Regions from separate parts of the Brenneria tiliae genome, predicted to be linked through region 1. Evidence: predicted binding sites of a transcription regulator. Region 1 holds the regulator's gene; the other holds the start of a gene.

Region 1 (5,509 bases):
GCGCTTCAACCTGCTGACGCCGGGACGCGAACTGTCGGTAAGCGGCAGCGAAGCGGACGGCTATGATGTAAACGCCTCGGCGGCGGCGTCGGGCGATATGACCACGCTGGCCCGCGGCTATTTGCAGGCCGTCGGCGGTAAAGATAATCTGCTGGCCATTGATTCCTGCATCACCCGCTTGCGTTTGAACGTGGCGGATTCCAGCCGGGTGGATGAAGCCTTGGCCAAGCGGCTGGGCGCCGCGGGCATTATCCGGCTGAATAAGCAGAATGTGCAGATTGTGGTGGGCACCCAGGCGGAGTCCATCGCGTCCGCGCTGAAAAAAGTCAGCGAGGCGTAGCGTAAAGCGGAATCTTACTGTGTGAACCATGGTAAGTAGATGAAATCGCGGGGCGAGATTGCTATCTCGCCCCGTTTTTATTCATCACCGATAATTTAATCAAACTAACGGTTGTTTCCCGGCTTGGCTTGTTGGATCATTAGCGGTTATATGTCGTTTAAGCATTGAGGAACCAAGCATGAGTGAGGCTGAAGCCCGCCCAACCAACTTTATCCGCCAGATTATTGATGAAGATCTGGCGTCCGGTAAGCATGACCATATTCAGACGCGCTTCCCGCCGGAGCCTAACGGCTATCTGCATATCGGGCATGCGAAATCTATCTGTCTCAACTTCGGTATCGCCCGCGACTATAACGGGCAATGCAACCTGCGTTTTGACGATACCAACCCGGTAAAAGAAGATATTGAATACGTTGAGTCGATCAAACGCGACGTTAACTGGCTGGGTTTCTCATGGAGCGGCGACGTACGCTATTCCTCCGATTATTTCGATCAGCTGCATCAGTATGCGGTGGAGCTTATCAGCAAGGGGCTGGCGTACGTCGATGAACTGACGCCGGAGCAGATCCGCGAATACCGCGGTTCGCTGACGTCGCCGGGCAAAAACAGCCCCTTCCGCGATCGCAGCGTGCAGGAAAACCTGGAGCTGTTCGAAAAAATGCGTAACGGCGGCTTTGCCGAGGGAACCGCCTGTTTGCGCGCCAAGATTGATATGGCGTCGTCGTTTATCGTGATGCGTGACCCGGTGCTGTATCGGATCAAGTTCGCCGAACACCACCAGACCGGCAACAAGTGGTGCATCTACCCGATGTATGATTTTACCCACTGCATTTCCGATGCGCTGGAAGGGGTGACGCACTCGCTGTGTACGCTGGAATTCCAGGATAACCGCCGCCTGTATGACTGGGTGCTGGATAACATCACCATACCTTGCCATCCGCGGCAGTATGAATTCTCCCGCCTTAACCTTGAATACGCCATTATGTCCAAGCGTAAGCTGAACCAGCTGGTTACGGAAAAGATTGTTGAAGGGTGGGACGATCCGCGTATGCCGACCATTTCCGGTTTGCGTCGCCGTGGCTACAGCGCCGCGTCTATCCGCGAGTTTTGTTACCGTATCGGGGTCACCAAACAGGATAACAACGTTGAAATGGCGGCGCTGGAGTCCTGTATCCGCGACGACCTTAACGCCAATGCGCCGCGCGCCATGGCGGTGCTGGATCCGGTGAAGGTGGTGATTGAGAACCTTCCTGCGGATCATGAAGAGCTGGTTACCATGCCGAACCATCCGAATAAGCCGGAAATGGGCTCCCGCCAGGTGGCGTTCAGCCGAGAAGTGTATATCGATCGCGCGGATTTCCGCGAAGAGGCCAATAAGCAGTATAAGCGTCTGGTGCTGGGCAAGGAAGTTCGCCTGCGCAACGCCTATGTGATCAAAGCGGAGCGCATCGATAAAGACGAGCAGGGGGTTATCACCACCATCTATTGCAGCTACGATGCGGATACCTTAAGTAAGGATCCGGCCGATGGGCGCAAGGTCAAAGGCGTTATTCACTGGGTGTCGGTGGCGCATGGCCTGCCGGCGGAATTCCGGCTGTACGATCGGCTGTTCAGCGTGGCCAACCCCGGGGCGGCGGATGATTTCCTGTCAACCATCAATCCCGAGTCGCTGCAGGTGACCCGTGGTTTTGTCGAGGCGAGCCTGGCGCAGGCGGAAGCGGAAAAAGCGTATCAGTTTGAACGGGAAGGCTATTTCTGCGCCGACCGGGTTTATTCCACTCCGCAGCATCTGGTGTTTAACCGTACGGTGGGCCTGCGGGATACCTGGGTGGGATAATTGCTGGGGCGTCTACAGGATAAAAAAATAAAACCGCCTCGGCGGTTTTATTTGTTAAAAATCGCACCTGCGATTTTTTATGCGGTTGATTTATCTTTTTTCATCGTGCAGGGTTTCGTCTTCACGGCAATCCCCTTCACTGCAATGGCCATACAGATACAAGCTGTGGTTGGTCAGTTTTATGCTGTGTCTTTCCGCGATTTCACGTTGCCGCGCTTCGATATACTCGTCACGGAATTCAATCACTCTGCCACAATCCAGGCAAATCAGATGGTCATGATGATGTTGCTGGGTCAGTTCGAAAACCGACTTGCCGCCTTCAAAATTATGGCGGGTGACGATACCAGCATCATCAAACTGATTCAGTACGCGGTAGACGGTCGCCAAACCAATCTCTTCGCCCATATCAATCAGTTTTTTATATAAATCTTCCGCACTGACGTGATGGCACTCCGGGTCCTGCAATACTTCCAGAATTTTCAGTCTCGGAAGTGTGACTTTCAGGCCGGCCTTCTTTAATGCGATATTATTGTCAGTCATGCGGGTTTAGTCCTGTTGCTTACTTAATCAATGGGGGCTATCTAGCCTATGGCATCGGTCGGCTCAAAAAATGTAATAGCGTCTCAATTATAGAACCGTGCATTCAAAATGGAAACCATGGAATGTTAACAAGGTTATTCCCACACACAATACAGAGGTAGCACGCAATGCATTGTTGGCAAATGAGGAAAACGATGGTGAACATACATAACCGATGTGGGTATTGTACAGAATTGTGGCCGGAAGTTAAAAAAATGTATCAATCTTAATGAAAGGTTTTTTCTATTGATTTGGCTCTGACGAGGGAGTTGTCAGAGCCAAGGCGTGGTGTTAAGCCAGCAGCTCTGGCAAATTCAGCTCTTCGCTAATCTGTTTTACCCAGGCGGTGACGCGCTCGGCGGTCAGTTCAGGCTGACGATCTTCGTCGATAGCCAGGCCGATGAAATGCTTGTCATCCGCCAGACCTTTGGACGCTTCAAAGTAATAGCCTTCCGTCGGCCAATGTCCGATGATGGTCGCGCCGTGCGGTTCGATGATATCGCGGATGGTGCCCATGGCATCACAGAAGTATTCCGCATAGTCTTCCTGATCGCCGCAGCCAAACAGGGCAACCAGTTTGCCGCTAAAGTCGATATCTTCCAGCGTAGGGAAAAAGTCATCCCAGTCGCATTGGGCTTCACCGTAATACCAGGTGGGGATACCCAGCAATAGAATATCGAAAGCTTCAAGGTCTTCTTTACTGCTTTTGGCGATGTCATGAACTTCAGCAACGTCGGTTCCCAGCTGCTGTTGGATCGTCTTGGCAATGTTTTCGGTATTGCCGGTATCACTGCCAAAGAAAATTCCTATCAGTGCCATGAATTAAATAACCTCTTGATTCTTAATGGTATGGTGCCGTTTTTCACCCACTTATCGCCTAATAATAACAGACACTACCGGCATGAGAAACTCGTATCGGTAAGGAGACGTAAATTGTGGCGGGTAATTTTTAGCTGAAATTCCGGGGCTCAAAAAAATTTGTATTTATAGAATGTTATGAATTCGTTCACAGAATAGAAAACAAACTACGACAAGAGCCGTACCGGGGTTAAATGTTGTCTGAGTTTTGTCGATTAATTAAGTGATCTTATCTGTTCAATACCACGGAACACCAATGCCAGGGAGCGGCGACACTTCCCGGCGGCTTGAATTTCGTACTACAAAGCCGATTAACCATTAAAACATTTTTATTAATGCGTGCTTAGGTCTGGAGTGAACAATGAAACTTTTAAAGAACATTGCCATCAGAACGGCCATGTTGTGGGTGCTTGGCATTTTCTGCGTATTGTGGGGCGGCGTGTCGCTCTATACCATGTTTTCCTTCAAAGAGATGACGGCGACGTCCAAGACCAGCAGCCTGCTGGTGCAAAACATGAATTATGTCAATCAGGGCAACGATCAGTATTTCCGGATGGTTACGCGCCTGGCCCGCGCCGTTGATGCGCGCCGCAATGGCGATAATGAAACGGCCGATAAAGAACAGGCGTCGGCGCTGAATGCGCTCAATACATTAAAAGCGGATTTGGTGTCATTCAATGGTATCGACCATGCGGGGCTGGACGATGCGCTGGTTCAGGCGGTCAGCCGCGACTGGCATAATTTGATTGTTCAGGGCGTTGAGCTTTCATATCAAAAAGCGGCGGCGAACGAGCTTGATGAATACCAGGAGCAGGCTAAAAATGTGGTCCCGCCGCTAAGCCGTCAGTTCGGGGCTTCAATAAGCGCTTTCAATAAGGCGGGATCGGAGAAATTTGCCGCGGCCGGCGTACGTTTTGAACAGATCACCGCCATCGGTCAAAACATTCTGCTGACGGGGCTGGTTATCGGACTGCTGCTGCTGTTCTTTACCGATCGCTATCTGGTGACATGCCTGGTGCGGCCGTTAAATGATTTGCGCGATCACTTCGGCGTGATTGCCTCCGGCCAGTTGGGAAAGCCTATCAAGGATTTTGGCCGCAACTGCGTCGGCAGATTATTCCCGCTGTTGCGTGAAATGCAAACCAGCCTGGCGAACACGGTCAGCACCATCAGAAACAGCACCGACTCGATTTATCAGGGGGCGTCGGAAATCGCCGCGGGAAACAACGATCTGTCGTCGCGTACCGAACAGCAGGCTTCGGCGCTGGAAGAGACGGCCGCCAGCATGGAACAGTTGACCGCCACCGTAAAACAGAACGCGGAAAATGCCAACCATGCCAGTCAGTTGGCCTTACAGGCGTCCACCACGGCGAAGAAGGGGGGCGATATCGTCGAGAACGTGGTGAAAACCATGGCGGAAATTTCCGGCAGTTCGCGCAAGATCGCCGAAATCACCACGGTGATTAACGGTATCGCGTTCCAGACCAATATTCTGGCGCTGAACGCCGCCGTGGAAGCCGCGCGCGCCGGGGAACAGGGGCGTGGTTTCGCCGTTGTCGCCGGCGAAGTGCGTAATCTGGCGCAGCGCAGCGCGCAGGCGGCCAAGGAAATAGAAGGATTGATTTCCGAGTCCGTCAGATGTGTGGATACCGGTTCGAATCTGGTTGAGGATGCCGGCAACACCATGCACGACATTGTTCGCGCGGTGACGAATGTTACCGATATCATGGGTGAAATCGCCTCGGCATCGGAAGAGCAGAGCAAGGGGATAGCCCAGGTCGGGCAGGCGGTGGCGGAAATGGACAGCGTGACCCAGCAGAATGCGGCGCTGGTGGAACAGGCTTCGGCCGCCGCGCTGTCGCTGGAAGAGCAGGCGGCGCTGCTGAACCAGACCG
Region 2 (5,509 bases), on a different contig from region 1:
CAGGCGCTGGTTCCGGCGGGAACCGGGCATACGCGCGTTGAGCAGGTTGTCGCGGAGTAACGTCTGGCTATTCGGCGGTTTTCCTATCGCAATCATAGGGATAACCTTTACGGGACGCCGGGCGCCGCGGTTACACTCTAGACAAATTTTTTTCACCCAAGCATGGATATTCTGATGACTAAACACTATGACTACCTGGCTATTGGCGGCGGCAGCGGCGGGATTGCCTCGATTAATCGCGCGGCGATGTATGGAAAAAAATGTGCGTTGATCGAAGCAAAATATCTGGGCGGTACCTGTGTCAACGTCGGCTGCGTGCCGAAAAAAGTGATGTGGCACGCGGCGCAGATTGCCGAGGCGATCCATCAATACGGGCCTGACTACGGTTTTGATACCACGGTAAACCGGTTTGACTGGCATAGGCTGGTTAAAAACCGCAGCGCCTATATTGACCGTATTCATCAGTCCTACGATAACGTGCTGGGTAAAAACAAGGTGGACGTGATTAGGGGGTTCGCCCGCTTTGTCGATGCGCATAGCGTAGAGGTGAACGGTGAGAAAATCACCGCCGACCATATCCTGATCGCCACCGGCGGCCGTCCGACGCGCCCCGATGTGCCCGGCGCCGAATACGGTATTGATTCCGACGGTTTCTTCGCGCTGGATGCCTTGCCGAAACGCACCGCCATCGTGGGCGCCGGCTATATCGCGGTGGAAATCGCCGGCGTGGTCAACGCGCTGGGTTCAGAAACGCACCTGTTCGTGCGTAAGCAAACGCCGCTGCGCAGCTTCGATCCGCTGATTGTCGACACCCTGGTTGAAGTGATGAACAGCGAAGGGCCGACGCTGCATACCGAGTCGATCCCGCAATCGGTGGCGAAAAATGCCGACGGCAGCCTGACGCTGACGCTGGAGAACGGCAAGACGCAAACGGTGGACTGCCTGATTTGGGCCATCGGTCGCGAGCCGGCGACGGATAACCTGAACCTGAGCGTAACCGGCGTTGCGCTGAACGAGAAAGGCTATATCCAGGTGGATAAATTCCAGAATACCAACGTGCCGGGCATCTACGCGGTGGGGGACAACACCGGCGCGGTAGAACTGACGCCGGTCGCCGTGGCGGCGGGCCGCCGTCTGTCGGAGCGTTTGTTTAACGACAAGCCGTACGAGCACCTGGATTACAGCAATATTCCCACCGTGGTCTTCAGCCATCCGCCTATCGGCACCGTCGGGCTCACCGAACCCCAGGCGCGCGAACGGTACGGCGACGATAAGGTGAAGGTTTACACCTCTTCTTTTACCGCCATGTACACCGCCGTGACCCGGCATCGCCAGCCGTGCCGCATGAAGCTGGTCTGCGTGGGCGAGGAGGAGAAGATTGTCGGCATCCACGGCATTGGCTTCGGCATGGATGAAATGCTGCAAGGCTTTGCGGTGGCGCTGAAAATGGGCGCCACCAAACAAGACTTCGACAATACCGTCGCCATTCACCCGACGGCGGCGGAAGAGTTTGTGACCATGCGCTGATTTTAAGTCAGCGATAAACGCTTGTTAAATCCGCTTACGGCGTTCGCCCTGAGCCGAAACGATAGCCGGACGGCATAGTCCATCCGGCAAATCAGCGGCGCAAAGCGGTTTTTGGACACTCATGATACAGCCGCATTCGCCTTGCGCGGGGTTACCAGCGATATTTTAGGGACGCGGTGATATTCCTCTCTTGTCCCAAATAGCAATAGCCTTCATTGCAGACGGTGTCGCGATGATCGGCAATATTGCGGGCGCTGAGGGAGACCGTCAATCCATCATATTTTTTGACGATAGCGCCGAAATTATAGCTGAGCGTGGCGTCAAGGTAATAAGCGGCGTCATTCTTGGTCGTGTTGGCCGTACTGGTATAGTTCGAGCCGGTATATCGCAGGCCCACGCCGGTCGACAGGCCCGGAACGAAGCTGTTTGCGGCGAAAGTATGGTTCAACCAGAGGCTGGCGGCGTGTTCGGGCGTGACGGCGGGCGAATTTCCGTTGTCGTCTCCGGCCGTGATCCGGGAGTGAGCATAGGTGTAAGCGGTAATAATGTCCCAGCCGTCGGTGATATTGGCGCGGGCTTCCAGTTCGACTCCCTTGTTCGTCACTTCGCCGAGCGCACGGTATGTCAGCGCTGCCGCATCGACAAGAACGGGTTTGTTCTTCTCCACGAGATGGTAGGTTGTGGCCGACAGGAGGATGTTCGAGCCGGGAGGCTGGTATTTCACCCCCAGTTCGAACTGCTCGCCTTTGGTTGGCGCGAGAATATCTCCCGATGCCGAGCGGTTAGTCACCGGCTCGAACGAGGTCGCATAGTTTGCGAATGGCGATAATCCGTTGTCGAAGGCATAAAGAAGGCCGGCCTGGGCGGTGAAGGCGTCTTTTTTCAGACTTTGGTCAATGGGAACGCCGGTGCTCGGATAGGAGCCGGTACGGCTTTGTTCGACCCAGGTGTGACGTCCGCCAAGCGTGAAATGCCAATTGCCGAGCTCGATCTGATCCATGGCATAAAGCCCGCTCTGCCGCAAATCCGCATTGGTCTGATAGGAGCCATATCCCCCTGTCGGGCCAGATACGCCATAGCTGGGGTTGGCGATGTCGAAATCGAAGGCGGAATCGACGGCGCCGTATCCATACGCGACGGAGGAGTCGATGTCCGTGTAGTCGAAGCCGGTCAACAGCGTATGGGAAAGCGCGCCGGTGTCGAAGGCCCACTCCAGCTGCGTGTCAACCTGGAAAACATCCAATTCGTCGCGGATCTCCCAGGGGTAGCGGTGAGCGACCGTTCCGGTCCAGTTACTTACGCTCAAATACTGTCCGTGCAAATTGAGGTGCGAATAGCGCAGGTTCTGCCTGAAGGTCAAGAGGTTGTTGAAGTAGTGCTCAAACTCATATCCGACCTGTTGCTGGCGGGTCTTCTGGTGGTCATAGTCCGGATCGCTGGACCTAAAAGGGCGCACCTGACCGCCTGCATCGGTTATCGCGCTGACCGACGCATCGGATTCGCTGTTCTGAACCAGTCCGTATGCCGTAAGCCTGGTCTGATCGGATGGCGTCCAGGTCACCGACGGCTGGAGAAAATAGCGATTATCGGCGATGTCGAAATTCGTTTCGCCTTCCCGCGCGAGACCGACGAGACGATAGGAGACATCGCTGCTTTCGCCCAACGCGTCGCCCACATCGAAGGCAAACTGCTTGCGGTTTTGGGTGCCGTAAAGTATCCCGGCTTCTCGAATACGGCTACCGTTTGCAAATTTCGAGACCTTATTCACGATGCCCGCCGGCGTTCCGGCGCCATAGAGTACGGAGACCGGCCCTTTAACGATTTCCGTACGCTCCAGCGAATAAATATCCGTCCGGAACATGCCGTAGTTCAGATATGGTTGCCGCAAGCCATCCTTGTAGTCGCCCATTGTCGTAGCGCTGTAGCCGCGGATGTAAATCTGATCGAAGCGGGGATCAAAACCATAGGGGCCTGTCGTCACGCCGGCGGAATAGCGGACGGCTTCTACGGTGTCCTGAACGCCGCGCTGTTCCATCTCCCGCCTGGTGACAACGGATACGGAACGGTCGGTTTTGATGAGCGGCGTATTCAGCTTCGTGGCTGCGCTACTGTTTCTGGCGACGATAGTGGCGTTATCATCGCCGGCCGAGTTGGCCTCGACCACCATCGTGTCGCGCGCCCTTGAGGCAGCGGCGGTAATGGTTCCTTTGCCGTTGGCGGTCGGATGAAGACTGGAGTGCTCGCCGGAACGGGAGTGCGAGGCGTCCAACGGATCGGCAGGAGCCGAATAGCCGCTTTCTGATGCCTGTTGGGCATGAGCCGAAAGGGATACAATTCCGGCCGCAAAGATGGTCATTGACGGCAACAGCAGCGAAAACCCGGTGATGGTTTTGTTATGGGCAAGAACCCTGCAACGCATATGGACTCCGACAATTCTAAGTACAGGTTTCGATGGTTGAAGTTGTTGGTTCGGGGCGACGATGAACTCGCCCTCATCGGCAGCGTTTATCGGCAAGAGCTTGCAACCGTTCTGCATCTATCTTCATGAAAATATTGGGATTATATTAATTCGCAGGCGAATGGGTGGGAGTATACTATCTCTTAGATCTTGATGTAAATCGTTTTCATTCTCGTTTGCTGTTCGCGGGCATCGGCGCCGCCGCCAGAAAGCCGCTCGCCAGCCCTTGAGGTAGTAACGTTGGGGAAACGGGATTCGAACTCGGCTGGAGGGCTTGTGTCGCACCGGCGACGGCCCGTAAGGGTGGCCGTCAGGGATGGCGGGCCATAAAAAAAACCGACCGGTGTGTTGCACCGGTCGGGGGGAACTACGCGTTGCGGCCTGCGTGATTACGCCAGGTCAAAACGATCCAGGTTCGTCACTTTGTGCCAGGCGGCGACAAAGTCCTGCACGAACTTCGCCTGGGCGTCCGCGCCGGCGTACACTTCCGCCAGGGCGCGTAGCTGGGCGTTGGAACCGAACACCAGATCGGCGCGCGTCGCGGTCCACTTCACTTCTCCGCTGTCGCGGTCGCGTCCTTCATAGCGGTTTGCGCCCGGCGAAACGGCTTGCCACGTGGTGCCCATATCCAGCAGGTTGACGAAGAAATCGTTGCTCAACGTGCCGGGCCGATGGGTGAAGATGCCGTTGGCGGAGCCGTCGGCGTTGATGTTGATCGCGCGCAGGCCGCCAATCAGCGCCGTCAGCTCGGGCGCGGTCAGCGTCAGCAGCTGCGCCTTATCGATCAGCGCCACCTCGGCGGGCGCCGCCAGTCCGGCCGCCTCGTAGTTGCGGAAGCCGTCCGCGGCCGGCTCCAGCTTGGCGAAGGCATCGACGTCCGTCTGTTGCTGCGAGGCATCGGTGCGGCCCGGCGTGAACGGCACCGCCACCGGATAGCCCGCCGCCTGCGCCGCCTGTTCGACCCCGGCGTTTCCCGCCAGTACGATCAGATCCGCCAGCGACACCTGCTTACCGCCGCTCGCCTCCAGATTGAAGTCGCGCTGGATGGCTTGCAAAGCACTCAGCACCCCGGCCAGTTTTTCGGGTTGGTTGACCTCCCAGTCCTTCTGCGGCGCCAGGCGTATGCGCGCGCCGTTGGCGCCGCCGCGTTTGTCGCCGCCGCGGAAGGTGGAGGCCGAGGCCCAGGCGGTGCCGACCAGTTCCGACAGGGTCAGGCCCGCCTCCAGTACTCTCGCTTTGAGCGTCGCGGCATCCGCTTCGTCAATCAGAGGATGATTAACGGCAGGCAGCGGATCCTGCCAAATCAGGTCTTCGCCGGGAACTTCCGGGCCGAGGTAGCGCGAGCGCGGGCCCATGTCGCGGTGGGTCAGTTTGAACCAGGCGCGGGCGAACGCCTCGGCAAAAGACTGCGGATTTTCCAGGAATCGACGCGAGATTTTCTCGTAGATCGGATCAACGCGCAGCGACAGGTCGGTCGTCAGCATGGTCGGCTTACGCTTTCTCGACGGATCGTGCGGGTCGGGA

What was found. Region 1 encodes Fur, which represses iron uptake genes when iron is present. Its sites were predicted from a motif close to ATAATAATGAGAACNACTATCAA; they were not measured.
Region 2: the regulator Fur is predicted to act here: its motif matches at 4,139-4,161, upstream of MFP24_RS06405 (TonB-dependent siderophore receptor).

What each region holds. Positions count from the first base shown of each region.
Region 1 covers NZ_JAKPCB010000095.1:34,429-39,937, reverse strand. Annotated here, with positions in the region: gene nagE (N-acetylglucosamine-specific PTS transporter subunit IIBC) at 1-340, shown strand, start outside; gene glnS (glutamine--tRNA ligase) at 519-2,177, shown strand; gene fur (ferric iron uptake transcriptional regulator) at 2,268-2,717, opposite strand; gene fldA (flavodoxin FldA) at 3,048-3,575, opposite strand; gene MFP24_RS08790 (methyl-accepting chemotaxis protein) at 3,976-5,509, shown strand, end outside.
Region 2 covers NZ_JAKPCB010000092.1:50,442-55,950, forward strand. Annotated here, with positions in the region: gene MFP24_RS06395 (23S rRNA (adenine(2030)-N(6))-methyltransferase RlmJ) at 1-60, shown strand, start outside; gene gorA (glutathione-disulfide reductase) at 175-1,527, shown strand; gene MFP24_RS06405 (TonB-dependent siderophore receptor) at 1,679-4,063, opposite strand; gene katG (catalase/peroxidase HPI) at 4,375-5,509, opposite strand, start outside.